Regions from separate parts of the uncultured Psychrobacillus sp. genome, predicted to be linked through region 2. Evidence: riboswitches for the same ligand, from Rfam matches in the RefSeq annotation. Region 2 holds a riboswitch; the other holds the start of a gene.
What was found. Region 2 has a riboswitch for S-adenosylmethionine ahead of Q0371_RS12905 (MetQ/NlpA family ABC transporter substrate-binding protein). Riboswitches for the same ligand answer to the same signal wherever they lie in the genome.
Positions count from the first base shown of each region.

Region 1 (16,659 bases), on a different contig from region 2:
GCGAGCTTCGGAGATTATAGAAACTTCGCTCCGATCTTTGGTACTACGATGTTTGTTATTATGTTTGCTTCTGTAACATTAATACCTGCATTGTTCACGTTATTTGGTCGCAAGTCGTTCTGGCCACGCATTCCTAAGTACGGTGAAGGGGAAGAGAAGGTCAGTAAACTATGGAGCAAAATTGGTTCATTCGTTGTAGGGAAACCAATTGTAGCGGCTCTAATCATACTTGTTATTTTAGTGGGATCTGCTTTGAATATGTTTAACCTTAAGTATGAGTTCGATACGATGAAATCCTTCCCAGAGGATATGCCATCACGTATGGGCTATGAGATTATAGAGGAAGAGTTTGCGAAAGGTGATTTAGCCCCAACAACTGTTCTTTTTGAATCAGAGGAAGAAGTAACGGAGGAAGTTCAAGCAAGTATTTTGGAGCAGCTTCAAAATCAAGAACTTGTAAACTCAGTACGTCCTACTGGTGTATCAGAGGATGGGTTAGCAGTGCAATACCAATTAACCTTTAAGGACAGTCCATATTCTACTGAATCAATGGATGCTCTCGAGAAAATGATAGAAGAGAAAGAGGATATCATTTCTGCATCGGATGCTAGTGGCGATCTTTATTTTGCAGGTGAGACAGCTGCTCAAGTGGATGATCGAGCTGTTAATGATCGTGATTTAATCATTATCGTTGTATTAGAAACGATCTTGATCTTCATTCTATTAATCGTGTTGACAAAGTCTATTAAAATGCCTATTTACATGATGGGAACCATTCTTTTATCATTCTTAGCTGCATTAGGCTTAGGAATGTTCTTATCTAATTTATTCTTTGATATTGATACCATTAGTAATCGAGTTCCATTGTATTCCTTTGTGTTCCTCGTTGCGCTTGGTATAGATTATAATATCATTTTAATATCTCGTTTTATGGAGGAACGTCAAAAGCATTCAGTGAAGGATGCTGTTCAAATTGCAGTTTCTCATACAGGAGGAGTAATTTCCTCTGCCGGAATTCTATTGGCAGCTACATTTGCTGTCTTAATGACTCAGCCAATTCAATTATTGTTCGTATTCGGCTTCATTGTTGCGGTAGGTATTATTCTCGATACCTTCTTAATTCGAGGTATTTTATTACCGGCTTTAATTGTCTTGTTTGAAAAGGATAAAAAGAATAAGTAGAAATAATGAAAGCTTGAACCGTTAGGGATTCTAATGGTTCAAGCTTTTTACATGGATGAAGGAGTAAAAAAATTATCCTTATCCATACTATAGACACTTATGGATGCAAAGACATTGAATGTATTTCAATAAGCTCTGAGACAGTTACAAACCGATATCCCTGCCGCTGAAGCTCAGGAAGTATTTCTTCCAGTGCTTTAATAGTTTGAGAACGGTCCCCTCCAGAATCGTGGAATAAAACAATGTTGCCTGGCTTCACACCTGATAATACTTTTTTAACAATTTTCTTTGTACCTGGTCTTTTCCAATCCTCTGTATCCTGATGCCAAGACCACATAATTACTTTATAACCTTCATCAATCGCAGTGTTAATAATTTTGTCATTATACTGGCCACCTACTGGCCGATAAAAAATGGGGTAGGTTCCTGTTATTTTATGAACTATATCATTTGTCTTTTCTAATTCTTCCTTTAGCTTAGCTGGGGAAATGGTTAGTGGATGTGTATACGTATGGTTGGCGATCTCATGTTCATCTGTCCCCATTCTAGAAACAACCTCTGGATACTTCTCAACTCTTTCGCCAATAACAAAAAAAGTTGCTTTTGCATCATAGTTTTTTAATAAATCTAAAACCTGCGGTGTATATGTAGGATGAGGACCATCATCAAAGGTAAGGGCGATCACCTTCTCATCTGTTTTTATCTCCCACATAACATAGCCCTTCTCTTCGTAATAAGGTCGCCCCTTATCCATGGCGGAGGTAGTATAACCAATGCCAAAAAGCACAAGGAATACTACTCCAATTTTAATGACAAGTGACTTCATTTATATTCCTCCTTGTAGCATATTTGGCGGAAGTATTATTTAAGTTATTGTTGCCCTAGCAAATAAGAATATACCAGACCAAACACTCCCATTAAATGCAAGATGACTACTGGCGCGATGATTACAGAATGATTACAGGTGCCTGGCTCCTGTAATCATTCCGCAATCTAAAAAAATGCTTGGGAACTAGATTTGACTAGTCACCAAGCATTTCTATTTAGAATATTTTTTTCTGATCTCTATCTTCTATAAGTAATTCCACCGATTCTCTAAATCTTAAGGAGTGAATATTTTCCCTTTCTCTAAGGAAACGAAGTGCATCACTTACACCTGGATCATCACAAATGTCGATTAACCATTGGTATGTCGCGCGTGCTTTTTCTTCTGCGGCAATATCCTCATATAAGTCTGCAATTGGATCACCTTTTGATTGAATGTAAGTAGCGGTAAAAGGAACACCACCAGCATTTTCATAGAATAAAGAGTGCCCATGATTAACAAAATGAGGTCCAAGGCCAGCTTTTTCTAATTGCTCAGGAGTTGCATCCTTTGTTAATTTATAAATCATAGTAGCAAGCATTTCTAGGTGAGAAAACTCTTCTGTTGAAATGTCGGTAAGAATTCCAATTACTTTATCAGGAACCGTGTATCGCTGGTTCATATAGCGCAAAGCAGCTGCGAGCTCTCCATCGGCTCCACCGTACTGTTCCATAAGATATCTAGCAAGCATTGGGTTGCATGTCGTAACTTCTACAGGATAAAGCAGCTTTTTCTCATAAACCCACATTAGTTTTCTCCTTTCAAATTTGCCATGGCCATGGAGTAGAGTTCCAGCGCCAGCCAACATCTAATGCTTGCTTGGAGGGAGTAGTCATTAATGAAAGCGGACCATACTGAGCTTCATATTTCTTCCTTACTGCAGCTGCATTTTTTATAGCCATACGCCATTGCTCCAAAGCATCTAAATCATCTGGATGTGTATCGGTGTAGAGAGTCAGCTCTACGACAACAAAATCCATTTGCTGGACTTGTTTTAATAGATTCCATTGGTGATCGCTTGATGTCATGATATTCCCTCCTCCCTATAAAATCCATCGACAAACTGTGGCCATAAAGAGCCTTGCATTAATGCATCTGCTGGTGTATTTTGCGGTAATCCAGGTTGTTGAAAATTAGTAAATAGCTGTGGAGGAAGCACAAACTTTCTAACTAAAATAGGGGGGCAAGGATCCCGTGGAGAAACGTATGGCTTATAACTACCCCGAAACTGCCAATTTTCCATCTTTAATCACTCCTTCAAACCAACCTATGTAAAAAAAAATATAATAAGACTAGAAGGACAACCCAAAAAACAATTTTTAATAACCACTGCAGCGTCTCGGCAAGGCAAGGGATATAAAAAATGTTACAGGTGCCTGGCACCTGTAACATTCTCGATTCTTTAAATACTTTTACAAAAAAAGACCACCTAAGAAAGGATGTCGGTAAACGGGCTTTAGAAAAGCTTTAGAATTTAAATTCCTAGAAAAAACAAAACGAATGGAATAGTAAGGATACTGAGAATAGTAGTTATAAAGGTTGTAAAGGATACTAAATCTGGTTCAGTTCCAAATTGTAAAGAAAGCATCGTGGTGTTTGCAGCTGTTGGCATGGCAGCTTGAATGATAAAGACTGTTTTAAGTAAGTCATTTACCGGTAGAAAAAACATAATGGCTGCTGCTAGTAAAGGTGAAACAAACATTCGAACAACCGTTGCTGTCGTAACAAATCGATATGCAACTTTTTTCCTTGAAATCACTGCCAATTGCATACCGAGCACAAGCATGACGGTCGGAATAGAAGCATCTGCAGCTAGTCCCACACCTTCCATTACTGACTGAGGAACAGTCACATTTAGCACTTGAAGGAGAACTCCCAGTAAGGATGCATAAACTAATGGCATTCTTAAAACCTTATGTACAGCTTGCTGCCAGGTAGCTTTCTCCTCTCCACCTAAAGAGGCAAAAAAGATTCCAATGGTGTTCATGATCAAACCGTGGAAAACCATTATCACAACAGCATAATCAAATCCAACAGCCCCTAAAGCAAAGAGAACAACTGGTGCCCCGTAGTTCCCGCTATTAGGAAAAACACTCCCTAAAATTAATGCTGCTAACTGAGGACGAGTAGTCTGCATAAAAAGCGAAGAAAGCCACACGACTCCCAATAAGCAAAAGGTTAAAAAGAGACATGCTCCTAGAATATATACATAATCAATCGACAACTCATGCGTATAAAACGTACGAAAAGCTAAGAAAGGAGACATAAGATAAAGCGCAGCTGAAGAAATAGATTTAATATCAAACCCTATCAACCTCTGTCCTATAAAACCAATAAAAAAGATAATAAAAACCGGCAAAATAATCAGCAATAAATCCATCCAAACCCACCCCTTAACCATTTCTCAAATATTACAGGTGCCAGGCACTTGTAACATAAACAAAACAGAAACAAAACAAAAACAAAGACAAAAAAACAAAAAACTAGTCCGGTATCCGTAATATATATAACTATATCATTTGTGGAATCTTTTTTCTGAAATAGTTTTATGGTTATGTTAAAATTATATCGTATTATACGATATAAAAACGGGGGATAAAAAATGAGTATACAATCAAATCAACTAAATGAATATTGGACTGACATTTATTTTTATTTACATTATCCACATGTGGATAAAATAACTCATCAAGCAGTACGAATACTTCAACTTCTGGATAAACATTCGGACGCTGGAATTAATGAGGTAGCAAAGGTTTTAAAGATTTCACATAACACGGCCTCCGAGCATGTCAAAAGGCTAATTGAGAAAAATTACATAGTTAAAGAGAGAAGTGGAGAGGACCAGAGAAGAGTTATTCTTCGATTGACCGGATTAGGATCCGATGTTTTATATCGAAACACAAGTCTGGATGATCAAAAATTATCGAAAGTCTTAGATCAACTATCGCAGGAAGAAAAAATAATAATTGAAAAAGCATTTCAAACCTTAAGTGAGGTAGCAAAAAAATGTACATTTTAATGAAGGTTATTATATCCGCTATTATCATAGCTATGGTAACGGAGATTTCGAGGAGATTCCCCACCTATGGAGGTATTATTGCAGCATTGCCTTTAGTGAGCTTACTTAGTATTGTTTGGTTGTATGTTCAAGGAGAGCAATCCTCTACGCTGAGCAAGTTCGCTTTAGGAGTGCTTTGGGGATTCCCAGCCACCGCTGTAATGCTACTGATTGTATATCTGGCATTACAAAATTCGTTGCATCTTTTTGTTTCCATTTTGCTAGGGATTGCTGGGTGGCTGTTCTTCTTATACATACAAGAAACCGTGGTTACTTACATTAAGCACATCGTCTAATGAGAGGCTGGTGTTAAACCAGCCCCTCATTCATATCGAACACCATTAGAAAGAACTGCTAATATACCCCAATCTAATACTATAAAAGTTTTGTTTTCTTTTACAATTATTTTTTTCTTTATGAATGAATGGATTATACGATTTAAATGCCGTTGAGTTGTTCCAATAAGGGAGGCAATTTCCTCTGTTTGGTTGGTCGTTATCTCTCTACCAAAATGATTATGGTTATCTCTAGTAGTTAATAAGTAGCTTGCAAACCGAGCTTCTACTGTAGCTAACAAGTTTACTCTAGAAGCTGTTGTACACGTTTGTAGTTTATAGGCTAAATGCTTCGATAATTCCCTTAAAAATAAAGGATCCTCCATTAAATATAATTCTATCGTTTGCTTGTCTAAAAATAATAAAGAGGTTTCTTCTACTGCTTCCACCTGTGATTGTATTTCTACCTTTTGAAAGAGTTCTATATCTCCAAAAATTGCTTGAGGATGACAAAAGCGTAATAATAATGATTTTCCATTTTCTAAGCTAGTGGTGACCTTTGTCTTACCACTTACTTGAAAATAAATTCCATCCAATTCATCTTCTTCTTTAAGAATAACTTCACTGGGACTATAGGAACGAAGGTGAAAGGACAGATTTTGGAGAGACGTAACTTTCTCCTGCATATTAAATTGGGATAAATACTGATCAATGATTTCTAAGGTCTTGATAATTTTCATCTTTTCCTCCTTTTTGGACATATGTCCTTTTTTAATTATATAGCAAAGCGATATGATTATTTTATAGAGGGGGTTAATGAAATGAAGTTTATTTTTGATTTAGATGGAACGATATGCTTTCAAGGGAAGCCTTTATCTAATGCGATGGTACAGGCATTGGAAGAATTATTGGAAAAGGGGCATGAGGTAATTCTAGCCTCAGCAAGACCGATCCGAGATTTACTGCCGATACTTCCTAGGCATTTCTATCAGTTGCCTATGGTAGGAGGAAATGGAGCTTTTGTAGCCAAGGAGGGACAAATCATTTCAAGTACTCATTTTGATAAGCAAACATCGGAAAAAATTATTCAGCTCATAGAAAAATATAAAGCTCAGTACCTAGTGGACAGCGAGTGGGACTACGCCTATACAGGAGACGAAAACCATCCAATTAGGATGAATTTAGATACATTACAACAAGCTGAAAAAGTGGAATTACATAAGTTGAATAAAGTAGTAAAAGTAGTCATTTTACATAGCAACAATCAAGAAAACCTATTACATGAACTTAAACAGCTCCCAGTAGAAATTTGTAACCATGGCCGGGAAGGAATTTTAGATATAAGTCCATTGGGTGTTGATAAATGGAATGGACTCCAAAAGCTTGGAGTCCTAAGTAAGCAATTTATAGCATTCGGAAATGATGCAAATGATATTCCTATGTTTCTCCAGGCACAAAGCTCTGTTTGCATTGGAAATTATGAAGAGCTAATTAAGATTGCCACAGCACAGGTGGCAAATGAGGAAGCGCTTGTTTTGAATAAACTAAAAGAAATTGCAAAAGAATTGTAGACAAAAACCCATTTGAATCAATTGACATTTTTTATAGTCATTTTGACAATTATAGTTGTCAAAATGACTATAATTGTATATATTGGAAAAGAGGAGGCGGGGAATGGTGAAAAGCCGTTTAAAGGAGTTAAGAGCAAGAGATGGACTCAATCAGACTGAACTAGCTAAGTTAGCTAAAATTTCTAGGCAAACTATTAGCTTAATAGAGCGAGAAGAATATATGCCTTCTATATTAATAGCTGTACGTATAGCTAGAATTTTTAATGAGCCTGTAGAAAATGTCTTTTTAATAGGGGAGGAAGAATAATGAAAAAGATGTTCACAACAATTGTTAGTTTACTGCTCGGAGGGGTAGCTGGTTTTACGATCACCTATGCTATCATGATGGGCAAAGATCAGGGTCGCGAGGCATGGGACCATCCTGTAAATCTGATTTTATATATTGTTTTGGCTATGATTCTAACTCTTTTAGTAATCGGTCTTGTGTTTATAAGGAAGATAAAAATAGTTAATTCCCAAACATTTGATGGGGAACAAGAGGATTTAATGGAAGAGTACAAATACAAAAAGGTCGCTGATTTGGGTATAGCTGCTAATATTTCACAGGTCTTATCTATATTAGCGGTTGCAGTTTCTATTCTAATGACAAACAATACAATTTTACAAATTGGTTTTATACTTTTGTTCATAGCTAGCTGGACCATTCCGATGTTTAGTGCAAATTTTATAAAGACAAGTTATCCAGAAAGAAACCTTCCGAGCATCCAATCAAAGGACTATGAGCAACGGCTTATGGACTCTATGGATGATGGGGAGAAGTACGTGACCTTACAAGGACTTTATAAATCGCATCGATTATTCAACCTGTTTATGCTCACTGGTATTAGTTTAGCTGTTGCATTTTCTTACTTTAGCGAGCAATCGCAAATTTTTTCTATAGCAGTAATGTGCTTAGTCTTGCTGGTAGTGAACACAAGCTATTTAGTAGTTGTACGCAATAAATAAGGGGGATTTTAAAAATGACAACGGGACAATTGCTTTTATGGATAATAGGTTTATCTATACTTTTATATTTTATTATCAAGTGGGGAGTAAAAAATGGGATTAATGAGTCTATGTTAGTCTCAGAGGAAGCTAGAAGGAAATATCGACAAGAACAAGAAGACAAGGTGCAAAGGTCCATAGACGATTTAAAGAACTAAGATTTCTTATTTCGGTATGCCACCACCACAGAAATCCAAGCAGCCATGATGGCTTATCTTTTATACTTGCTCGCTGTTTGTTTATTAAAATAAAAACTGATACCTGTCTCTAAAATAAGACAAGTATCAGCAACTTAGTTATCCTGCATGGGACCATGTAGTAGGGGTTCCTGCTTTTGGGCAGTTTGGAAAAGTAGAGCCAGCCTCTAGAAAAGCTTCATCTCCATCTTCATCCACATAGCGACCGGATGTTAATACTTCCTGCCCTGAGCTGTGGGTATGACTTTCAGAGCGTTTCCAATACGTAACTACTTCCGTGTCGGGACAGGAAGGGAACTTCGAACCTTTTTCTAAAGTTCTAGTACTACCAGACTCACACGTATAATTACCGGTTTCTTCTACGACATCATCTGTTGTATATTCATAAACTTTACTCATCATACATTCCTCCCATATAGAACTGATATCTTATTTAAATAGATACCCTAACAGGCAAATGTAAAAACATTTCTACTAACGTTATTCACATGTGGGTAAGTCAGTTCCAGACATCCTTTGCTATTTGGACTACATGGCGAATTTTTGCCCATTGTTCCTCTTCAGTTAATATGTTTCCTTCCTCAGTAGAAGAAAATCCACATTGAGGACTCAAGCAAAGCTGTTCTTTTGGTACATATTTAGTAGCATCTTCGATGCGAGCTTTAACTAATTCTTCTTCCTCTAGGTCTCCATGCTTAGACGTAATCAGCCCTAGGACAATATTTAAATCCTTTCGATTAACATGTCGTAAAGGCTCGAAACCACCAGAGCGCTCATCGTCAAATTCTAAAAATAAACCATCCACATGTAATCCACCGAATATAGTTTCTGATACTAACTCATAGCTTCCGCTTGTAATATAAGTGGATCGGAAATTTCCCCGACAAATATGCATGGTCACTAGCATATCGGCTGGTCTTTTAGAAATAGACTCATTAATAGCCCTTGCAGAAAGGGATAAGGCTTGCTCTAGCGATAACCCCCTGTCCTTTAAGGAAGCGAGGCCTTCCTCGGAAAAGGAGGTAGCCCATGAAGTATCATCAATCTGAAGATAAAGACAGCCCTCATCGTAAATTGCCTGGATAAACCCTTGATAAGCTGTGATTAAGTCAGAAAATAATTCCTCATCATTGTTATACACACCTTCCTCAATTGCAGCTCGGTAATAAAGCATGTTCGGACTAGGAATAGTAAATTTTACAACAGCATCCCCAGCTGCTTCTTTTAAAAACTTGAAATGCTCAATCATGTAATGGGTACTAAAGCCAATCTTTCCTGTCACCTTAATACCATGAGCTTTTGTTTGCACCCCTTTAAAGGAGAGTCCCTGATCGGTTTCATAAAATTCCACGCCATCTAGTCCGCTTAAAAAATCGAAATGCCACCATTTTCGACGAAATTCTCCATCTGTGATAGAAAGTAATCCAGCTTCCTTCTGTTTTTCTATGAGTTTAATAATCTCTTCATTTTCCACTTGAGTTAGCTGCTCTTGGGAAATATCTTTTTGTTCAAATTGAGCCCTTGCTTGCTTTAAACGTTCCGGTCTCAGGAAGCTTCCAACGTGATCTGCTTTGAAAGGTGCTTTTACAAGTAATTGATTTGTCATATTAAATTCCTACCTTCTATTTATATTATGTTGCGATTACTACTGTCTATAAAATCAAATAAAAAGAGGGCTCGCTTCATAAGAAGAGAACCCTCAATATATATTGAAGTCATTCTTCTTATCTTCAAGACTTAATGTCTATTGGATTTAGCACCACACCTAAAAGGCTGGTTGCTGAGACATCATAGGGCCAATCCCTCCGTCTCTCTTGATAAGAAATAAAATATTAAATTATCTAAATATAATAAAAATAAGTTTAACATGGGCTTTAAACAATTTCAAGGGCTACCTTACTTAGGGATAGCTACCCAGTGACCGTCGGATACCTCAACCAGCTCAGAATTCTTTAATTGATACTTGTCAGTAACATTAGACTCTTCCATGAGCACACGCTTTTTCTTGGCCTCTACTTTTGGGTCAGGGATTGGAATGGCTGCTAAGAGAGACTTAGTGTACGGATGCTGTGGATTAGTATAAAGCTCCTCACTTTCTGCTAGCTCTACAATTTTTCCAGAATACATGACAGCAACGCGATCACTTATATGTTTTACCATGGACAGGTCATGTGCGATAAATAAGTATGTCAGGCCTAGTCTGTGCTGTAAATCCTCCAAAAGCTCTACAATCTGTGCTTGTATAGAAACATCTAAAGCCGATAGAGGTTCGTCACAGACGATAAAATCAGGCTCAACCGCAAGTGCTCGAGCGATACCTATACGTTGTCGCTGTCCACCAGAGAACTCATGTGGATAACGTAATGCATGCGAGGGCTCTAAGCCTACCAATTCTAGTAATTCCTCTACCCGCTTCTTTCTCTCCTCTGCATTTTTGCTCAGACGATGAATATCTAATGCCTGCCCAATAATGTCTAGCACCTTTAAACGAGGATTTAAGGAAGAGTAGGGGTCCTGGAAGATGATTTGCATATGCCGACGCATCGTTTTAAGCTCATTTTTACTTAAACGATTAATGGCCATTCCTTGATATAGCACATCTCCATCTGTAGGCTCATGCAATCGAAGAATCGCCCGACCGGTAGTAGATTTACCTGAGCCTGATTCTCCTACAAGACCAAGAGTTTCCCCGGGCTTTATAAAGAAGCTAATATCGTCAACCGCTTTTAAGACATTCCCGCGACTTACTTGAAAATGCTGTTTTAAAGATTTAACTTCCAGCAGTGGCTTTCCATTTTCTAATCCAATAGAACGAAGAGGAGGTTTCTTCGGCTTTTTCTTCTCGTCTAAACGAGGTAAGGCATTTAATAGTTTTTTCGTATAGTCATGCTTTGGGTTAGCAAAAATTTCTTCGGTAGTTCCTGTTTCAACGATTTCTCCATTTTTCATCACAGCTACACGGTCACACATTCCAGCGACAACTCCAAGGTCATGAGTAATTAAAATAATAGAGGTCCCAAAGCGCTTCTGCATATCCTTCATTAAATTTAGTATTTGAGCTTGAATGGTCACGTCTAACGCAGTAGTTGGCTCATCTGCAATAAGTAGAGTAGGCTTACATGCTAAAGCAATGGCAATCATAACTCTTTGACGCATACCACCAGAAAACTCATGCGGATATTGGTTATAACGTTCTTCACTATTTTTAATTCCTACAAGCTTGAGTATCTCAATAGCTTGTGCCTTTCCCTCTTTTTTCGAGAGCTTTTGGTGCTTAATAAGGCTTTCTGCTATTTGAACGCCGATACGAATGGTTGGATTTAAAGAGGTCATTGGATCCTGAAAAATCATACTGATATCTCTTCCTCTAATAGCTTCCATTTCCTTCTCTGTTTTTGTGTGGAGTTGTTCCCCTAAAAACTCAATGGAACCATTTTTCATGAAGGAAGGAGGAGAAGGTAAAAGGCGCATAATGGAACGGGCCGTGACGCTTTTTCCACTTCCAGATTCTCCGACTATGCCCAATGTTTCTCCTTTTTTAACCTCAAAGCTAACACCTCGAACAGCCTCAAATTCATTGTCATTTGTTAAAAAGGAAATCTGTAAATCCTCTACTTTTAAAATAGTTTCCATGAAAACCACCTATCTGAATGAAATCTTCGTATTGTTTATGATTCATGCTCTGTTGTTAGAGAGCGTATATTTAAAGTAATATGAGCGGTTTCTACAAAAAAGAAGACTAAACACGCACATTAGTGGCGCATTTAACCCTACTCTAAATAGACTAAATAATTTGCGTTGACTTAATGGTAGTTCGAATCTATACTATACTATACCACTCGGATTTATACAATATGGAGAGGGGGGATTTAGTATGGGAAGAAAACTTTCTTCCAACGCATTTAGTTTTACCTACGGAAGACTACAACATCATTCCTTCTATAGTATTTTGTTATTTTTACTTGGTTTGCCGGTTCATATAATTACTTTTATACTCTTTTACTTAAAAAAACAGAAGGATCCTCATTCTTCCTTAAAAAGTGATTTAAAGTCTGCACTTGAGACAAGGGGAGTGCGAGAGGAACTGTACGAAGAGTATAAGGAACAATATGAACGAAAGCATGCCTTTTTTAATGAAAAAATTAATAAAGAAAAAATGACGGCGGAAGTAAATAAACTAGTAGAAGATCGAATAGAAAAGCTTGTATCTACTGAAATGGAAGAAATACATCAGTTAAAAGGCACGAAGCCTCTTACTTATACATCCTATTTTCAAAGTCTGTTAGAAAATACAACATTTCTCATTATTTCATTTATACCAGGCTTACTGATGTACCTTTTGTTAGGTATATATAGTAATGCGTTCAGTAAATTTATTTTTGAGAGACTTATTATGAGTGTCTTTGTGATAACGGGTGTTTCCATTCTAGTATTTACTATTTTATACTTGTCACCATTTGATCCAGCTGCCAATCTTTTAGGGGAAAGTGCAACGAAGGATCAGATTGCTGCATTCAACCAAATGCACGGGTTAGACTTACCTTATTTACATCAGTTATGGAACTCGGTAAAAGGCATCGTAACATTTGATTTAGGAGCATCCTTTACGGGAAATGAAGATGTCGCAACAAGTATTGCAAACAAGTTTCCAGTTACGCTAATGATTGCTATCTTTTCTTTAGTGATGGCTGTAGTGATCGCGATCCCAGTAGGAATCATATCTGCAACAAGACAAAACTCGTTCTTAGATTATTCCTTTATGTTCATTGCTTTGATCGGCTTGTCCATCCCTAACTTTTGGCAGGGGCTTATCTTCATCTTGAACTTTTCTATTAAGCTACAATGGCTTCCAGCAACCTATAGTCCTCAAAACTATTTGTCGATTATTATGCCTGTAGTTGTGCTCGGAACAGGTCTTACTGCTTCGGTAGCGAGAATGACACGTTCATCCGTTTTAGAAATTATAAATGAGGATTATATAATTACGGCAAAAGCAAAAGGCTTAAACCAACGCCAAGTGCTTTGGAAGCATGCAATAGGAAATGCAATGATTCCAATCATTACGGTTATCGGACTACTGTTTGGTGGAATGCTAGGTGGAGCAGCTGTTACAGAGAAAGTATTCAATATTAGTGGTATTGGGAGTTATATTGTCGACAAACAGTTTATACCCGATATCCCAGCCATTATGGGTGGAGTTATTTATATTGCAATAACCATTTCCTTAGTGAACGTGCTCATCGACATTTTATATGCATTTTTTGATCCGCGTATAAAATCTAAGATGAAGCAACTGTAAGAAGTAGGTGTAAAAGTGGTATCTAAAAAACAACATGCACTAAAGCTGTCACGAGAATATACTCAGGCAAACTTTGCTGGAGTATTATCTCTTCTACTGACAATAGTTTTATTGTTTAATAGCTTTAATTTTGATATGGGTACGTTAAAGCCAATTGCTAGTAGTGTTTCAGCTATATATGCATTTTTTACAGCGATTCAGTATTTTATAATCTGGAGAATGAAGCGAGAGCTTTTGAGTTTAGGGCATTTAAAAAATGCTACTAGAAGGCTTGGCTATGTCCAAGTAACCGCTCTATTAACTGGTAATATCTTCATAGCATCATTCGGTTTTAATTTGATCAAGGAGAAGAAAACACCAGAATACACATTCAGCATTTGGATGATTTTCAACCAGCTGTTTATTCTAGTTATTTCTGCATTAAATCTCTTTAAACCATATGTGTCGGACACTTTTTTACCTGCAATGGGTGCTTTACTCGTCATTTTAATTATCCAAGTGTTTACTTTGGTGGCTGTAGCTAGGTATGTCAGTGATGAAGGCGCGCCTGGGTGGATGCAAGGCTTAGCGATTGTATTAATTATCACTTCGTTGACAGGTAATATTTTCAACTTACTGCTTGGCGTTAGCTTAATCATTAAAACGCGTAGTAACAGTCTGTCACGAATAGTGAAGTGGAACACAATGTGGGATAAAATCACTCGTAATTCTACAGCTATACTAGGAATGTTCTTTATCGTTCTTATGTTCGCGTTATCAGTGTCTAGCCGTTTTACTTTTGACTATGATATGGCAGTAGAGAATAACTATGAGGCACTGCTTCAGTCGCCAAGCTTGGAATATCCGTTCGGTACAGATAATTATGGCAGAGATGTATTTTCTCGAATTATCTTCGGGGCGAGAATTTCTCTAATTGTAGGCTTTGCTTCTACGTTAATACCATTCATAGTGGGAGGGGCATTAGGAGCATTGGCTGGATATTACAGCAAACGTACAGATAACATCATTATGCGTTTGCTTGATATTTTGTACGCAATTCCAGGGATATTACTTGCCATTGCAATTATTGCAGCATTCGGAGCAAATACTACGAATCTTATACTAGCTTTGAGTGTTGGTTCTATTCCGACATATGCTCGAACAATGCGAGCGAATGTGATGATGGTCTCGAATTACGAATATGTAGATTCTGCCCGAGCTTTAGGGGCTTCCAATCTATCGATCATCTTTAAGCAAATTGTTCCAAATTCCCTTGCACCTATGATTGTCAAAGCTACACTTACAATAGGTACAGCAGTAATTGCAACGAGTAGCTTGAGCTTCTTAGGTCTTGGAGTAGAGCCACATATACCTGAATGGGGCAATATTTTAAAAATAGGTAGTACTTATTTAGAGTCTAATTCCTATTTGGCGATTATACCTGGCCTTGCAATTATAGGTCTCGTATTATCTTTTAACTTTTTAGGCGATGGACTTAGAGATGCATTTGATCCGAGAATGGATTAAAGCAAGCTCAACAAGGAGGAAAAAGTAATGAAGAATACAAAAGCATTATTGGCTTTATTGTTAACGCTAGTTTTAATATTGGCAGGTTGTGTAAACACAAAATCAGACGTAGATAAAGCAACAGACAAATCTGATTCTAAAACAGAGCAGGGTAAGGTAGTAATTGAGCTGTTAGGGATGAGCACTGGAGAAGCGGACATGAATATTGTACGTGACCAGTTAATCAAAAATGGCTTCGATGTGAAATTAAATATTCAACCAGACTACGGTAGCTTCACTGCGCAAAAAGATGCAGGAAACTATGATTTAGCTTTATCTAGCTGGACGACTGTAACGGGTAACCCCGACTATGCAGTACGTGCGCTTTTTAAAACAGACGGTGATAACAGCATTATGTCTGACAAAAAAATCGATGAGCTGATTGAAGAGGCTAGCACAGAAACACCGGAAGAGTACACAAAAACATATAAAGAGTTCGAGGATCTTTTAGTCCTAGAAAAAGCATATATTGCACCGTTATATAATTCTTTTAAAGCGCAAGGAGTAAATAAAGAAGTATTGAATGCGGATACTGTGAGATTGGCTAAATCTCGTGCAATCGCTTGGGAAACAATTGACTTTGTAGATGCTTCTAAAAGAGATTCTGCACCACTGATCATGCAACAGGGAATGGCATCCTTAACTTCATTAGATCCTATTAAAGGAAATGATGGTTCTATTAATACACTAAATACAAATATGTACGTTCGTTTAGTTAACTTAACAGACGATGATAAAGTAGTTTCCGACGGTTCTCTTTCATTGAACCATGCAATCGCAGATGGCAATAAAGATTATTACTTCTTACTAAGAGATGATATTAACTTTGCAGCAGTAACAGATAAAAAAGCAGTTGATACGGGAGAACGCGTAGGGGCAGAGGATGTCGTATTCTCGATGAACCGTGCAAAAGACAGCAAATCAGTTCCAGACCATCGCACATATAGCTTACACGAAAGCATGGAAAAGATTGAAATCGTATCAGATCTTTCAGAGCTTGATGTGAAGCAATCTGGCAGTGATATTACAGTGAAGGAAGCTTTAGAAAATAATGTGGATACAGCAATTTCAGAGCTAGTGACAGATAAAACACAAGCAGATGCAGCTAAAGGGAAATACCAAGTAGTTAAAATTACAACGACTAATCCATTCCCACAAGTTTTAAATTATTTGGCTCATCAATCTGCAGGGATTGTGTCTAAAAAACAAGTAGAGAGCATCAACACTTACGATGTTGCTACCTTCGATGTAAACAAAGATATTCCTTACGGGGATCAAAATACAGTAACGGAAGGTGCTTCTTACAATAATACGTTATATGCTAGTGGGCCTTACATCTTATCCCACAAAAATGATTATGAGGCAGTATTCGTAAAAAACCCAGCTTATATGCAAGGAACTGAAAACGAGCCGAAGATTGCAAACGTAACCGTTCGTTTCATTGCAGATGCAGATAGCGCGCTATCGGCTCTTCGCAACGGAGAGATTCATATATTTAATGGAGTTCCTGAAACAAAATACAAATTAGTAGAAGATGATAGCAAGCTAACTCTTCAGAAAAACGATAGCAATGCTGTAAGTTATCTGCTATTTAATACAAAAGGTCGTGATGTATCAGAA
Region 1 covers NZ_CALIED010000006.1:4,781-21,439, reverse strand. Annotated here, with positions in the region: gene Q0371_RS00485 (MMPL family transporter) at 1-1,182, shown strand, start outside; gene Q0371_RS00480 (polysaccharide deacetylase family protein) at 1,280-2,008, opposite strand; gene Q0371_RS00475 (manganese catalase family protein) at 2,226-2,795, opposite strand; gene Q0371_RS00470 (spore coat protein CotJB) at 2,809-3,075, opposite strand; gene Q0371_RS00465 (hypothetical protein) at 3,072-3,290, opposite strand; gene Q0371_RS00460 (AEC family transporter) at 3,522-4,427, opposite strand; gene Q0371_RS00455 (MarR family winged helix-turn-helix transcriptional regulator) at 4,650-5,069, shown strand; gene Q0371_RS00450 (DUF3147 family protein) at 5,057-5,404, shown strand; gene Q0371_RS00445 (Crp/Fnr family transcriptional regulator) at 5,431-6,123, opposite strand; gene Q0371_RS00440 (HAD family hydrolase) at 6,205-6,954, shown strand; gene Q0371_RS00435 (helix-turn-helix transcriptional regulator) at 7,061-7,261, shown strand; gene Q0371_RS00430 (DUF3169 family protein) at 7,261-7,959, shown strand; gene Q0371_RS00425 (DUF6019 family protein) at 7,974-8,156, shown strand; gene Q0371_RS00420 (hypothetical protein) at 8,295-8,594, opposite strand; gene Q0371_RS00415 (5-methyltetrahydropteroyltriglutamate--homocysteine S-methyltransferase) at 8,695-9,801, opposite strand; SAM riboswitch class I at 9,917-10,019, opposite strand; gene Q0371_RS00410 (ABC transporter ATP-binding protein) at 10,092-11,828, opposite strand; gene Q0371_RS00405 (ABC transporter permease subunit) at 12,070-13,494, shown strand; gene Q0371_RS00400 (ABC transporter permease) at 13,510-15,000, shown strand; gene Q0371_RS00395 (ABC transporter substrate-binding protein) at 15,028-16,659, shown strand, end outside.
Region 1: another riboswitch for S-adenosylmethionine. It lies ahead of Q0371_RS00415 (5-methyltetrahydropteroyltriglutamate--homocysteine S-methyltransferase); the one in region 2 lies ahead of Q0371_RS12905 (MetQ/NlpA family ABC transporter substrate-binding protein).

Region 2 (16,659 bases):
TGTACGATAAATTGCAGAATAATCATTAATGCAACGGAAACAGACAAGATTAAGATGGACTGCATACCTATTTGCACACCAAATAGTTCAAAGTTTTTCTTAAAGAAATCTGGGTATGCCTCAGATTGAGCACCTCTTATATAAATCACTCCATATTCAATGAGTAAAGAAACCCCTATGGCAGTAATTAAAGCCGCTATACGCGTAGCATTTCTTAGTCGTTTATAGGCAATGCGCTCTATTAGAACACCAAATAATGCACAGACAGTCATTGAAATAATAAGTGCGGGAAAAAAGCCTAAACCAAATACGGTAATTGAATAGAAACCAATGAAAGAACCTACCATAAATACATCGCCATGAGCAAAGTTTATTAACTTAATAATTCCATAAACCATTGTATATCCAAGGGCGATTAAGGCATATATACTTCCTAGTGAAATACCATTAATCAACTGTTGAACCCATTCCATGTAGTTACACTCCTTATATTTAGGGCAGCACAAGCCTAACCCCGTTTTTCATAGAGTCACAGAAAAGGAGGGAATGAATCCCTCCGTTATTAGTAACAATATTTTATGGATTAACCTTTGTATTAAACACTTGCTCTCCATCTACGAACTCTATAATGGTTGCTGATTTCACTGGGTGGTGATTCTCATCCATTGAATAAAGTCCAGTTACAAGATCTAGATTATCTGTTGCTTCTAATGCCTCTTTAATTTTTGTTCCATCTGTTGAATCTGCTCTCTCAATTGCATCCTTTAATAGATAAACGGTGTCATAGCCTAAAGCGTGGAAGGAGTTAGGAGCTTCCCCGTATTTTTCATTAAACTTATCTGAGAAAGCTTTAGCTTTACCATCTGGATCCTCTGAAGAATAAGCAGTGATAATATATGTGTTATTTAATGCATCTGCCCCTGCTAAATCAACAATATCCGGTGAATCCCATCCATCTGCTCCCATCAATGGTACTGTAATCCCCATTTCACGAGCTTGCTTAACGATAAGACCAACTTCCTCGTAATAACCAGGGATAAAGATGAAATCTGGATTTTTAGATTTAAGACTTGTTAATGTAGAACGGAAATCTGTATCTTTAGCAACATAAGATTCCTGTGCAACAATTTTTCCGCCTGCAGCTTCAAAATCCTTCTTAAAGGAAGCTGCTAAGCCTTTCGCATAATCACTACTGTTATCTGCGTAAATCGCTACGTTTTTAACTTTTAACTCATTAGCGGCAAAATTTGCTGCTACTGTTCCCTGAAATGGGTCAATAAACGCTGTGCGGAAAGCAAACTCATTTAGTTTACCCTTATCAGTAACGGTTACTGTAGTACTCGTGCCTGATGGAGAGATAAGTGGTACTTTATTTTTTCCAGCAACTTCTACTTGAGCTACAGTGTTACCACTAGTTGCAGCTCCAATGATAGCGACTACTTTATCTTTTGTAATAAGCTTAATTGCTCCACTGGTGGCTTCACCAGCATCCGATTTATTATCTACTTTTACAAGTTCGATTTTCTTCCCGTCAATACCACCATCGTCATTAATTTCCTCTACAGCCAGATCAATTGCTTTGTCTTCTGATTGTCCGTAGGAAGCAACTCCACCAGATAGCTCAAGATTAATACCAATTTTAATCGTATCTCCGCCATCCCCTGAACCGCCTTCACTATTGCAACCTGCCAAAACTCCAATGAGAAGGGTCGAGGCTAGGAATAATGAAGCAAACTTTGATTTTTTCATAAAATGCATCCCCTTTGTTGTTTGAAAATTTTGAAATTGAAAAGCGTACTAATATCTCTTTCTTATAGTTAACTTCATCCAAAATTATCCTTTCGTAATACAATTACATTGTAAAACAAAGATAGGAATCAGTCTATAAAAATTTGACTAATTCGAATCTTTATAATCTTTAGTATATCAATATATTAAATAAAAAAGTGGCATCATTTTCATAATTCTATTATTGAAAATGATGAAATACTAACTTCAAAAAACTGATCAGTTTAACTTTGATATCATTTAAATGTGTCAATTTCATAATCCCTTTTTAAAAGTTAAGCACGAACAATTAATAAAAAAAGTAGTATATATGCTCATTGTCTTAGCTCTACATAAAAGCCGCTCCATTTAATAAATCTGAATATAAGAAAAATAATTACTTTTCTATTAAGTTCCGTTATAATTATTTATAGTTCGATATCCGTAATATTAAGGAGAGATGGGAATGGTACAAAGTTTACCAAAAAGATCAGAGGTTAAAATAGAAGAAACTTGGAACTTAAAGGATTTATTTGCTTCGGAAAAGGAATATAAAGATGCTTACGCAGAAATAGAGAAAAATGTCCCTGTATTCGTTGAAAAGTATAAAGGGAAATTAGATAGCGCTAATGTCATCATTGATGCTTTGGAGGAATATCAGTCTCTTTATATGAAATTTAGTTTGTTAGGTAGCTATGCAAGATTAGCGATTACGGAAGACCAGTCAAATACGGAAGCTCAAATGAGAGCCGGTCAATTTAGTTCATTAGCTGGCAAGGTTGCTAGCCAAACATCTTTTGTTGACAGCGAACTATTAGAATTGCCTACAGAGTTACTTGAGGAAGCAGCAAAACTGGATTCTTCTTACGAAAACTATTTAGTGAAGTTACTAGAAAGAAAGAAACATACGCTTCACCCAGAAGTGGAAAAGGTATTAGCTGCCTACTCTCCAACATTTGATGCGCCTTATAATTTATATGAAACAACTAAATTATTGGATATTTCTTTTCCTGACTTTGAGGTAAACGGAAAACCATATCCATTAAGCTACGTTTCCTTTGAAAATGATTGGGAAGCTGAAACAGATACAGTTCTTCGAAGAGCAGCATTTGAAGCTTTTTCATCTAAATTGAAGGAATATCAGCATACCACTGCAAAAACGTATGACATTGCGCTTCAACAAGAAAAAACAACGGCTGACCTGCGAGGATACGATTCGGTATTTGAATATTTATTGTTCGACCAAGAAGTCGATCGATCTTTATATAACCGTCAAATAGATCTAATCACAAAAGAATTAGCACCACATATGAGGAAATATGCAAAATTACTTCAAAAGGTACATGGCTTAGATAAGATGACCTTCGCTGATTTAAAGATTGCCCTAGATCCAAACTATGAGCCGACTATTACAATAGAAGAGTCCAAGAAGTATATTAATGAATCATTATCAGTAATGGGTGATAAGTATTTAGAAATGGTTGATCGCTCTTATAAAGAACGCTGGGTAGACTTTGCACAAAATGAAGGAAAATCCACGGGCGCTTTCTGTTCTAGTCCATATGGTAGTCACCCATACATTTTAATATCCTGGTCGAGTCGAATGAATGAAGTATTTGTACTAGCTCACGAGCTTGGTCATGCGGGTCATTTCTATTTTGCACACCAAGAACAAAATCTATTTAATTCTCGTCCATCTTTATATTTTATCGAGGCGCCTTCCACAATGAATGAAATGTTAGTTGCCAATCATCTTTTGAAAAGTTCGGATGACCCTAAATTTAAACGTTGGGTAATATCTTCCATTGTTGCTAGAACCTATTATCATAACTTTGTTACTCATTTACTAGAAGCAGCTTATCAACGTAAAGTTTATGAGCGTGTAGATCAAGGGCAAAATGTAAATGCTGAAATTTTAAATGCATACAAGCGAGAGGTTTTAGAAGAATTCTGGGGAGATTCTGTGGAAATAACAGATGGAGCAGAGCTTACTTGGATGAGACAGCCACATTACTATATGGGATTATATCCATACACATATAGTGCAGGTTTAACCATCTCCACGCAGGTTGCTAAACGTATACTAAACGAAGGACAGCCGGCAGTAGACGAATGGTTAGAAGTATTAAAGGCTGGTGGAACTAAATCGCCAGTAGAATTAGCTAAAATGGCTGGTGTGGACATTACAACTGATGAACCACTCCGAGATACAATTGCATATATTGGTTCACTTATTGATGAACTTGAAAGCTTAACAGAGGAAATTGACAGCAAGTAAGTTAAGAACGAACAAGCTAAACGATACTGCAAAAAAATTTAAAACGCCCCAGAAATTTTACCACTCGTAAAATTTCTGGGGCTTATTATTTCATTAGTGAGTATCAGTTATTTCTTAAACAGTATTTACTTGAGCAATTAAACTGTTAGCAAATTCATTAATTTGTTCCATCCTAACTATTAAACATAAGGCGGGTCCACATTCTGTTGCCATTCGATGATTCAGCTCACCTGCATCTAAAACAAAAATTAATCTATAGCGTAAATCCCTTTCCTTCTCAGGCACCAATAATCCATAGTTAGGATAGTAATAAGTACCAAACTGAGGAATATGATAAATACACAACCCTGGATCTTTATGTTCTAGCATACTTAAATATGTGTTATTTAGTCGTTTTAAATCACTTAACATTTCCAGGAAATCTTCTTTTAAACAGCGTATTGATTTTGAATGTACGGCAGGGAAACTGTGACCAGAACGGAAACAAATGTTGAATTTTACGCTCATATCATTTACTGATTCTATATTTAATTCAACTTCACAAGTTGGTTGTTCTGTATAGTCTTTTAATATTGCCATTAATACATTCCCCTTAATCTATTATTTTTTTATCAAAATACATAAATTTATAGTTAACTATTAGCAACTTGTTTTATAGTAGTATTCCAACAAACCGTTGATACACCCTCCTTCCGCTTTTAAACTACTTCTATATTTAACGAACTTTGCTATAATTATACTAATTAAATAACCAATCCTGTCTAACCACTTTTTTAAAGATATAATCAAATAAGCCATAAAATATGACTTAACAAGGAGTAAATATGAAAAACAAAGTGATTGAGCAATACGAACAAGATGAGAATATGATGATTCAATTATTTGCACAATGGTGTATTAACCATGAAGTAGACCCTTTTGCACTTTATCAAACTGCCTATCCGGAACAAGCAACGAATGAAGCTTTAGCAAAAGCAGTAGAAGAAACAGAAATAAATGCTGTAGATGTAGACACTCAAAGCGTAATTCAAGTACTACAGTTGTTTGGCAATGACCCTCTAGCCTATGTTGTTTCCGAAATTTCAATTAAAATGAAATAAAGCTATTCACGGGGAATCCTCTCTCTTCCCACCATTATGGAACAAAAAAGAGTTGTAAAATTTCAGAAATTTTTACAAACTTTGTTACAAATCATGTACAATATTATCAGACGGGAAGGGGGAAAATGATGAAAAAGTTTACAAAGGAAGAAAATAGTTGGGCTCTCTACGACTGGGGTAGCTCCGCATATTCCATCATAATTACTACTGCAATTTTTCCTATTTTTTATAAAGGGTCAGCTACTGCTGCTGGCATTGATACAGCTGATTCAACGGTTTACCTTAGTTATACGATTGCGATTTTTACGTTTATATTAGCAATGATCGGACCAATCCTTGGTACCATCGCCGATTATAAAGGCTTTAAAAAGAAATTTTTCTATTTCTTTTTCTTTTTAGGAGTAACAGCAACTGCATTGCTTGCCTTTATCCCCTATGACAAATGGTATCTATTTTTAATATGCTATACTTTTGCTGCTCTTGGTGCAACTGGAGCCAATGTTTTCTATGATGGCTTCATTGTTGATGTCACTACGAACGAGCGAATGTCTCGAGTATCATCTAGAGGTTACGGTCTAGGATATATCGGTAGTGCTATCCCATTTTTAATCAGTATAGTCATCATTCTTTTGGCCAGCAATAATATCATTCCTATTTCAGATATCACAGCAAGCCGCATTGCTTTCCTAATCACCGCAGCTTGGTGGATCATATTCGCTATTCCGATGTTTAAAAATGTAAAACAGATTCATTATATCGAGCGAGAAAAAAATCCGATTACACAAAGTTTTAAACGACTTGGAAAGACGGTTAAGGAGATTCGTCAGTACCGGGCATTGTTTCTATTTTTAATAGCATATTTCTTTTACATTGACGGTGTAGGAACCATTATTTCAATGTCTACTGCCTATGGTACGGACCTAGGCTTAAAATCTACTGATTTAATCATTGTTCTATTTGTTACCCAGGTAGTCGCAGCTCCATTTGCAATTCTATATGGTAGGCTGGCGGTTAGATTTTCTGAAAAGAAAATGTTATATGTAGGGATTATCGTCTATACCATTGTATGTACGTATGCATTTTTCTTAGAGACTATCACTGATTTTTGGATTTTAGCTATGCTAGTAGCAACCTCTCAAGGTGGGATCCAAGCATTAAGTAGATCGTATTTCGGCAAGCTAATACCAAAAGAAAATTCTAACGAGTTTTTTGGGTTCTATAATATTTTCGGTAAATTTGCTTCCATAATGGGACCTTTATTAATTGGATTTACTACACAAGTTACAGGGAATTCCTCTTACGGTGTATTTAGCTTAATCATCTTATTTATTATCGGAATAATAGTATTGACACAAGTGCCAGAACCAGAAGAAGCACCGAAGCCAGTTCCAGTAGATGCAGTCTAATAGTTTGCAAAAAGTGAAATTGCCACGTGCAATTTCACTTTTCACTTTCTGTATGAGATTCTAAATTTGCTATACTTTTATGCTCCTGCTTCCCCCTAAGGAGGTCATTATATTTCAATTTCTTTAATTACTTTTGCCGGATTACCGCCTACCACCACATTCGCAGGCACATCTTTTACAACGACAGCACCAGCTGCAATAATAGCATTATCTCCAATATTGACTCCTGGATTGATAACTGCATGTCCCCCTATCCAAACATTATTTCCAATCGTTACAGGTTTTCCATACTCCCTGCCGGAATTACGTTCTCCTGGATGCAGAGGATGTGTGGCTGTATAAATTTGCACACTTGGTCCAAGCATGCAATTGTCCCCGAAGCGAACTTCACAAACATCCAATATGATACAATCAAAATTCGCAAAAAAGTTATCACCAACATGGGTATTATATCCATAATCAAATCTAATCGTTGGCTCCATATAAACTAATTTCCCTGTAGAACCTAATAAGTCCATTAGTAGTTCACGGCGTTTTTCCCCTTCACTTTCAATAGTCTCATTATAAATTCTTACCTTTCTCCTTGCCTCTTCCCTGTCTCTAACTAATTCGGTATCTGCTGGATTATACAATTCACCGGACAGCATTTTTTCTTTTTCAGATTTCATTTTTATCCTCCTCATCTTTATACTTAACTGGCATTATATCTCTTGACCAAAGCCTAACATATTTAAGGTAGTTCCAACTTATTTTTTCTATATTGATCGTTAGACTTCTCTTGCCATTAGTTTAGTTAAATTCAAAAAGACAACCCAGTAATTTATTGAGTCGTCTTAATTTCTTTAAATATTTATTTGAATTTATTTAGATTGGAGCTTATCTCTTATGAGCCTTCTCTTTGTCCAAATAAGCGTAAATAATAAGAACAATTCAAATGCATTCGTGACCGCACCGCTCTCTACATTGATAGGAACCGCACTACCAATTGTCATAACGATTGCACCTATAAAAAAGACTGGCCATTTTGTTTTCTTCCAAAGAATAGCACTAGTCACGATTAATACAAGTGTTACTAGAAGAATCATAATTGGTGGCCCTGAAGCTTCTTCTGTAGAGACATATCTAAGAACCCCATATTCCTCCTCAGCCTTTAATGTAAGCTGAGACGCTTCCAACCATATTTCAATACCTATTAAAATCAATGTATAAATAATAGCTGATATCGTAAGCCATTTTTTCTTAGCCCATGCTATTCCACTTTCCTTCAATGTACCAACCGCAAATAAGACAAGTAATGGAGTTAAAAATGCATGCGTCCAAAATCGTAAGAGATTCAAGGTTTCCAGCAAATCACCTTCACCGATCCATCTCCCTATACCAATTATTCCATTATCATAGATGAGTGCCAAAATAATAAGATACACAAAGCTTGTCCACTTGAAAACATCTTTTTTCTTTATTCCTATTAATCCCCAAATAAAAAGCCCTATATATGCCGCTGTAAAAAATAAGTACAAAATAGTATCCATTAGTTTCCCCTCCTTCATTACTTCTTTCCCATAAAAGAGGGGTTATAATCTTAAATTTAATAGTTGTTTTTAACAAACATCCTATGTTCCATTACTAAAAGTTTATCATATGTATAAGAAAAGCTAGAAAACAGGATCATAAGGCTATTTCAAGGAACTGAAATGCAATAAAAAGCTGAGAACTCCACCTATAGCTCATCATTGTGTTTCTGCCTATTAACGATTATATTTTTAATTTATCTGTAGTTTAATCAGTGTCGTCATTTTTGAATTGAATATATTTTTGCGTTAATAATCCCGCATGAAATACATTTAATAACATTAAAATGTAGAACACAACCGGTCCAAAGAAAAAACTATTACCATCATTAAATTGTATAAAAGAAAAGGAAGCAATAATAAAGAGAGTGGCAGTTATTGTGGAAAGTATTAATTGACCCTTTGCAGATTTTATCATTTTGTCCCTCCTTAAAGATTACAAATCATTCAACTCTACCTCAAAAACAATGACCTATATCGTGTCATTTAAAGTCTCTACATTGATAAACTCTTTAATATTTTAACATAAATATCCAGTTACAACATGGGTAACCGACCTTTGCAGAAAGTCACTATTTTCCTTTAATCAATAATAAAAACACAGGAAAAATATCCTGTGTTAACTGTTATATTTACTATTTCGCAAAAGTAGCAGGCATGACAACAGCGATTACTTCCCCTTTAGCACAAAGGACGTCTCCAGCAAACACCTCAGAAGTCACCTTCCACTTTTTCGGATGTATTTCTTCCACCGTACCGATAGCCTTAAGCTCAACCTTTTGAGGAGTCGGCTTTAAAAAATCTACGTGAAGAGAGCCTGTCACAAATCTTGGAGGCGCTTCGCCACTTCCAGGCTCAAAACCATTTTTTCGGTGAAGAGCAAGTGAAGCTGAGCCGGTTCCGTGACAATCTACCAAAGCCCCTATTAATCCTCCATATACAAAGCCTGGAATCGCAGTATGTTCTTCTCTAGGTTGATAAATTGTTTCTGTTTGCTCTCCATTCCAATATGTCTTTAAATGATACCCCTCTTCATTTAAACGACCACATCCATAACACCAAGCAAAATCATCCGGATACTCATCCTGTATAGCAATTTTGTGTTCTGTCATTATTTCTCCCCCTTTAACAAACCATACAAAAAAGCAAACTATCAGTCAACTTAAATATAGAGTTTTCAAAAATAAATATTATTATTTATATAATGATTCTCTCCTATCTTGAAAGACTGGAATTCTACCTCTTACTTCTTCTACAAGATTTAAATCAATATCTACTAGACCGTTAGTTTCCTCCTCATTACCTAACCATACTATTTCTCCCCAAGGGGCAATCACCATCGAGTTACCATTAAATTCATTGTTCGGGTCTTTTCCTACTCGATTTACTGCCACTATATAGCATTGATTTTCGATTGCTCTTGCCTGCAGAAGAATTTTCCAATGATCAATCCGTGCAGCAGGCCATTGAGCAGGCACAAATATTACTTTAGCTCCTAGTAAAGAGTGGGCACGAAACCATTCAGGAAAGCGAAGATCATAGCATATAACCCCTGCCATCGTTATATTATCGATTTCGAATAAGTTTTTTTCGTTTCCTGCTTTTAAATACAAATGTTCATCCATTAGCTTAAATAAGTGGGCCTTATCATACTCAGTTATGATATCTCCAGAATCATTTACAATATACATCGTATTATAGAAATGGGAATCCTTCTTTGTAGAGACAGAGCCACCAATAATGTGAATATGTAATTCCGTCGCTAGCTTGGTTAATAATTTCTTTGTATCGTTCCCCTCTTTATCAGCTATCTCTTCTAATCTAGTCAAATCATATCCCGTGTTCCACATTTCCGGTAAAATGACTAACTTAGCCCCCTGCTTTGCAGCCTCTCTAATCTTCTTTTCAACGTTTTCAAAATTTTCTTTAGGATTACCAAATGCTATATCTAACTGAACACAAGCAATTTTCATACCGACACCACCTCTAGACATAATACTAAAAAGGTTATAAGATTTGACTAATATATGCAACTATTTAGAAAAAGAGGTATTGCCCATGGAATTTTCTGATCGTTTAAAAAATCTTCCTCCCCAGTTTTTTGCAACATTAGTACAAAAAGTTGCAAAGGCTGTGGCAGAAGGAAGAGATGTAATAAATCTTGGACAAGGTAATCCCGACCAGCCTACACCGGATCATATTGTAAAAGCATTATCAAGTGCTGCTAAAAACCCTCAATCTCACAAATATTCTCCATTCAGAGGAATAAATGAGTTGAAGCAAGCAGCAGTAGATTTTTATGCACGCGAATACAACGTAAATTTGGATCCTAATACAGAAGTCGCTATTTTATTTGGAACTAAAATTGGTTTGGTTGAACTACCTTTAGCTTTGATGAATGATAACGAGTTAATGCTTCTTCCAGACCCTGGTTATCCAGATTACTTATCAGGTATTGGGCTAGCCAATGTACAATTTGAAACAATGCCACTATTAGAGGAAAATGGTTTTCTTCCAGATTACGAGCAGCTTTCTACAGAACAAAAAGAAGCTGCGAAACTGATGTATTTGAATTATCCTAATAACCCAACTGGAGCTTCTGCCACTTCAGAATTTTTTCAAGAAACGGTAGATTTAGCGAAGGAAAATGGTATAGCCGTTGTACATGACTTTGCGTATGGAGGTATTGGGTTTGATGGAAAGAAACCAGTTAGCTTTTTAGAAGCAAAAGGCGCAAAGGAAATCGGTATTGAAATGTATACACTCTCTAAAACCTACAATATGGCTGGATGGCGTGTAGGTTTTGCAGTCGGTAATTCTAAAATCATTGAAGCTATCAATATTATACAAGACCATCTCTTTGTCAGTCTCTTTCCTGCGGTTCAGTCTGCAGCAGCCGAAGCATTAAATGGCTCTCAAGAATGTGTAGACGAATTAGTAGCACTTTATGAAAAAAGAAGAAACATTTTCATAGAGGCATGTAGAAAAATTGGTTGGAACGTAAAAGCTCCAGAAGGCTCTTTCTTCGCTTGGCTTCCAGTTCCAAATGGCTATACTAGCGAGGAATTTGCAGACCTTCTTTTAGAAAAAGCTGATGTTGCAGTCGCTGCTGGAAACGGCTTCGGTAAGCATGGAGAAGGTTATGTACGGGTGGGGTTATTAGTTGATGAGGATCGACTCGTCGAAGCTGTAGAAAGAATAGAAAAGCTACAGCTTTTTTAACAAGTAAATCAGTTTCTGTTTTTAAAATAACCAGTATTTTATTTTGAAAGTTTACTTAAAACTTCTTGCAAAAGTTATTTAAAATGAAAATGGCTATGTTAAAGGCAAAGGTAGACTTATGTAAAATGGTATTAAAAAGTTTGTGAAAGAATGTATTTAAACTAACGCTCGAGGCTAGTTTAATGAACTCAAAGCCTATATATTAATTTATTTCAAAATATGAATGTAATTTATGTTACAATTGGTTAATTATTGTAGGAGGTAAAAAATGAAAAAAAATATTTTTATAGCGATTGTATTTACTTTAGTAGCGATATTTTCCTTCACTATCACATCAGAAGCTTCATCAACACAAGTTATGTGGGGGAAAACGGAATTAAAAAAAGGTCAGATTGGTAAAGTAACACTTTACGCAGATGTGGCAACATATAAGGCGGATGGCTCTAGAGGAAAAGTGTTACCAGCAGGTGGAGAGTATCGTGTCTATACATTCCGTACAGATATATACGGAGGAGAATACGGTCTAGGGGACGGATTGTTTGTCAATATGTACAGTGCTTTAAAGTATGAAACGCCTTCTAAAGCAAAACTTGCATTATTAGTAGATTCTTCTACAAAAGTTATGTGGGGAAAAACGGAACTTAAAGCAGGTCAAATCGGAAAGGTTACAATCCTTAAGGAAACTACTTTATTTAAAGTAATTAATAGTGTTGATGGTGGCGAACCTGGTCTTGAACCTATCCGACAATTAATGCCTAACGAAGAATTCCGAGTGTATTCAGCTAAACAACCACTTGATGGATATGTTCCCATGTATGGTCTAGGTGGTGGGTATTATATTGTACAAAACAATACCATGTTAAATGGAGTTACTGTAAAGTATGAAACTCCATCTAGAGCAAAACTTGCATTACTGAATTAAAATAGTCACCGAAGGGGCTTTAGTAAAAAAATGCACATAAAAAGTGAGCTTGGAGATACATTTCCAGCTCACTTTTTATATGAATTTTAAATCACCCCTTACCTTTAACATAACCATGAAAATAAAGCGTAAAGCTAAATGTAAACCTTTTAAATGCTCCCATCTTAGTATTTCCACATAAATCACTTTTGTATAATTATTTATATAATATTCTATTTGAATTTTTCTAAACAATTATAAAAATATAAAAATATCTATTGACTTCAATAGAGCAGTGTAGTAAATTCTTTCTATAGTAAAAACGAAAAACTTAATAGATTATTATCTCTTATCAAGAGTAGCTGAGGGACTGGCCCGTTGAAGCTCGGCAACCATCTATACTAAAAAAGTATAGAAAGGTGCTAAATCCTGCAAAACATTTTGTTTTGGAAGATAAGAGAGGACAATACATATTTGTGTGCCTCTCTTTCTTTTGAAAGAGAGGCTTTTATATTTATTCGTTTTTATTAATACATATTCAGGAGGAATTACAATGAAAAAATTTAGCTTAGTGTTATCAGGAGTTTTATTAACAGGGTTGCTCTCGGCTTGTGGTGATGATGCTACATCAGGACCATTAGATGAAAATAAATTAGTTGTTGGCGTTACGTCAGGTCCACATGAACAAGTTACTGAGGTTGTTGCTGAAATTGCAGCACGTGATGGACTAGAAATTGAGATTAAGGCTTTTTCAGATTTCATACTTCCAAACACTGCCCTTGATGAAGGAAGCTTGGACGCAAACAGTTATCAAACTCTACCTTTTCTTGACTCATTTAACGAAAATAATGATACAGAGCTAGTACCAGTCGCTGAGACTATTTTACTTCCAATGGGCGTTTATTCTGAAAAGTATACATCCTTCGATGAACTGCCAGATGGAGCTACCTTTGGACTACCGAATGATCCAACACAAGGTGCACGAGCTTTAGACATATTAGAAGTAAATGGTTTTATCAAAGTGAAAGAAGGTAAAAAAGGAAATGCTTCTATTCATGACATTGAAGAAAACCCTAAAAACCTTGAATTCGTTGAATTAGAGGCAGCGCAAATAGTAAAACAGCTTAGTGAGGTCGATGCTGCAGCAATCAATTCCAATTATGCTTTAGAAGCTGGTATTAACCCTGGAGAAGAATCAATTTTGTTAGAGTCAGCTGATTCCCCATACGTTAACCATATTGTTGTTCGTAAGGAAAACGAAAATGATCCTGCCATCCAAAAATTCATTAAAGCATACCATTCCGACGAAGTTAGAGAATTTATTGAAGAAGAATTCCAAGGCTCCGCACTAGCAGGTTGGTAAATTAGAAAAGCGTAGGCGCCTATCTCTAATCGACAGGCAAATGGGAAAATGCGAGGAGGCAGGTCCACAGCCACCAGAGTATTTTCCCATTTGACCCCGAGGGGCAAGGCGCCGAAGCTAGACATCAAGAAAAACGCAAGCGTATAGCTCTGCCGGCGTTTCTTTAGAAAGGAAGATCATTCATGATAGTTTTAGAAAATATTACCAAAGAATTCAACAGTAAAAGTAGTACGGTAAAGGCTGTAAATAATGTAAGCATACACGTAAAAAAAGGTGAAATTCATGGGGTTATAGGCTATAGCGGTGCAGGGAAAAGCACGCTCATTCGCTGTGTTAATCTCTTAGAGAAACCAACATCCGGAAAAGTATACATAAACGGCAATAACATTACCCCCCTCCCCCCAGCGAAGCTACGTATGGTACGAAATAAAATAGGAATGATCTTTCAAGGATTTAACCTTCTAAAAACAGCAACTGTTTATGATAATATTGCCATTCCATTAAAGCTACTCGGCTATGATAAAACAGAAGTAAAAAGTAGAGTAGAAAAGTACTTAGAAATAGTTGGTTTATCTGATAAGTATAAAAGCTATCCAAACCAGCTTTCAGGAGGGCAAAAACAACGCGTCGCAATAGCTAGAGCCCTTGCACAGGAACCCGAAGTACTATTAAGCGATGAAGCAACAAGTGCATTGGATCCTGAAACTACTGATTCCATTTTGGATTTGCTATTAAAAATAAATAAAGAGCTGGGTATCACTATTCTACTAATCACTCATGAGATGAATGTCATTCAAAAAATATGTGATCATGTGTATGTAATGGAAAAAGGAGAAGTTGTAGAAGCAAACACTGCGATTAACCTTTTTACAAAGCCAAAGCATCCAACTACAAAGAAGTTTTTAAGCACAATCAGTCAACGAAATCTATCCCCGTCTCTAATTTCTCAGCTCCATGTAACAGGTGCTGTTACACGTTTAACTTTCGTTGGAGAGAGCACTGGTAAGCCCTTATTAGCAGAGGTTAGCCAAAGATTTGAAGTCCAGCCTAATATATTAACCGCCAATATCATCGAGTTGAAAAATGGGATTGTGGGTAATATTGTCATCCATTTAGTCGGAGACCCGGACCAAGTTCAGTCTGCAATCCAATTTCTAAACGAACGCGGTGTTGAAACAGAAAACTTGGAGGTGCACTCATGAGTGGAATTGAACAATTTACCAATCAATGGCTCCCATTAATCGGAAAAGCCACCATAGAAACTTTCCAAATGGTAGGGATTTCTTTATTAATCTCCATCCTAATCGGTATTCCCTTAGGTATACTAATTGTTTTAACGAGACCTGGGCAAGCATTACAAAATGCAATCGTATACCAGTTAAGTAACCTTCTCATAAATGTTATTCGTTCTATACCATTTATCATTCTATTATTTTTTATCCTACCATTTACGAAATTCCTTGTAGGTACGACCATCGGTGTGAAAGGTGTTATCGTTCCGCTAGTTATTTATACTGCGCCCTACATCGCCCGTCTGATGGAGTCCGCCCTTTTGGAAGTTCAAAATGGAGTAATTGAAGCTTATACAGCCATGGGGATCAAAACACGGTTCATTATATGGCATGTGCTGCTGCGAGAGGCACGACCATCTATCATATTAGGATTAACAATTGCAACGGTTGGATTAATAGGAGCAACTGCTATGGCTGGCATGGTCGGTGCTGGTGGTTTAGGAGATTTAGCTTATCGTTATGGACATTTACGTTATGAAACGGACGTTATGTATGTCATAGTTGTGATCTTAATTATTTTAGTTCAAGGCATTCAGTCTCTCGGCAACCGATTAGCTGCAAGATTAAAAAAGGACTAATTATTAAATCCATTCGTATAAAGAAAGTTTTAAACTAGTACTCCATGAGAGGTGAATACGTTGAGTAACGCTAAAAACAATGACCTACTATTAGGCAATATAGATAATAATGAACAGTATCCAATTGACTTTAACGAATTAGAGAAGGCTGCAAAAGAAACATTAGAGGCTGGTCCCTTTGGTTATATTCGATCATCTGCTGGTGGAGAAGAAACCTATCGAAAAAATATAAATAGTTTTTCGAAGTACTCAATCGTTCCACGATTTTTAAATGATGTATCTACCCTAAATACCGAAGTAACAATACTTGGTAAAACCTATCCTCACCCCCTCTTCATCGCTCCAGTTGGAGTAAATAAAATTGCACATGAAGATGGAGAAATTGCTGTGGCAAAGGCTGCAGCTAATTATGAGTTTCCTTACATACAAAGTACTGTGTCAAGTTTTTCTATTGAAGAGATTGCTGCCGCAACTCCCGGAAGCTCAAAATGGTTCCAGCTCTACTGGTCATCTAACAAAGAGATAGCGTTTAGTATGGCTAAACGTGCAGAAGCTGCCGGCTATGAAGCAATTGTCCTGACAGTAGACACAGTTATGCTCGGTTGGCGAGAAGAAGATATTCGCAACCAGTTCTCTCCTTTAAAGCGCGGCTTTGGCCAAGGTAATTATGCTTCAGACCCTGTTTTTATGGCTGCTTTACCAGAGCATTCTCAGGAGGTTATCGTTGATAGTATTTTGGAGAATATATATCATCCTACCTTGAACTGGAATGATATTGCTGAGCTAAGGAACCACGTTTCCCTCCCAATTTTGATTAAAGGGCTCCTCCATCCAGAGGATGCCAAGCTAGCAGTTGAACAAGGAATAGACGGCATCATTGTCTCTAACCACGGTGGACGGCAACTGGATGGCGTTATTGCCAGTATTGATGCACTTCCTGGTATTGTAGAAGCTATTGATGGAAGAATTCCTGTTTTATTTGACAGTGGTATTAGACGAGGCTCTGATGCTGTAAAGGCTCTAGCTCTTGGTGCCTCTGCTGTATGTATCGGTCGCCCCTTCGTTTGGGGGCTAGCTGCTGGAGGACAACTAGGTGTAGAAAGAGTCCTAGAGAATCTCCTGCAAGAGACAAAGGTTTCTATCTCCTTGGCTGGTGTTCGTAATATGAAAGAGCTCCAGCACAT
Region 2 covers NZ_CALIED010000066.1:76,471-93,129, forward strand. Annotated here, with positions in the region: gene Q0371_RS12840 (branched-chain amino acid ABC transporter permease) at 1-473, opposite strand, end outside; gene Q0371_RS12845 (ABC transporter substrate-binding protein) at 577-1,758, opposite strand; gene pepF (oligoendopeptidase F) at 2,234-4,045, shown strand; gene Q0371_RS12855 (hypothetical protein) at 4,160-4,624, opposite strand; gene Q0371_RS12860 (hypothetical protein) at 4,870-5,145, shown strand; gene Q0371_RS12865 (MFS transporter) at 5,274-6,551, shown strand; gene Q0371_RS12870 (sugar O-acetyltransferase) at 6,659-7,219, opposite strand; gene Q0371_RS12875 (hypothetical protein) at 7,412-8,080, opposite strand; gene Q0371_RS12880 (hypothetical protein) at 8,328-8,537, opposite strand; gene Q0371_RS12885 (PaaI family thioesterase) at 8,755-9,231, opposite strand; gene Q0371_RS12890 (carbon-nitrogen family hydrolase) at 9,313-10,092, opposite strand; gene Q0371_RS12895 (pyridoxal phosphate-dependent aminotransferase) at 10,178-11,341, shown strand; gene Q0371_RS12900 (hypothetical protein) at 11,610-12,263, shown strand; SAM riboswitch class I at 12,589-12,702, shown strand; gene Q0371_RS12905 (MetQ/NlpA family ABC transporter substrate-binding protein) at 12,796-13,605, shown strand; gene Q0371_RS12910 (ATP-binding cassette domain-containing protein) at 13,788-14,807, shown strand; gene Q0371_RS12915 (methionine ABC transporter permease) at 14,804-15,475, shown strand; gene Q0371_RS12920 (alpha-hydroxy-acid oxidizing protein) at 15,536-16,659, shown strand, end outside.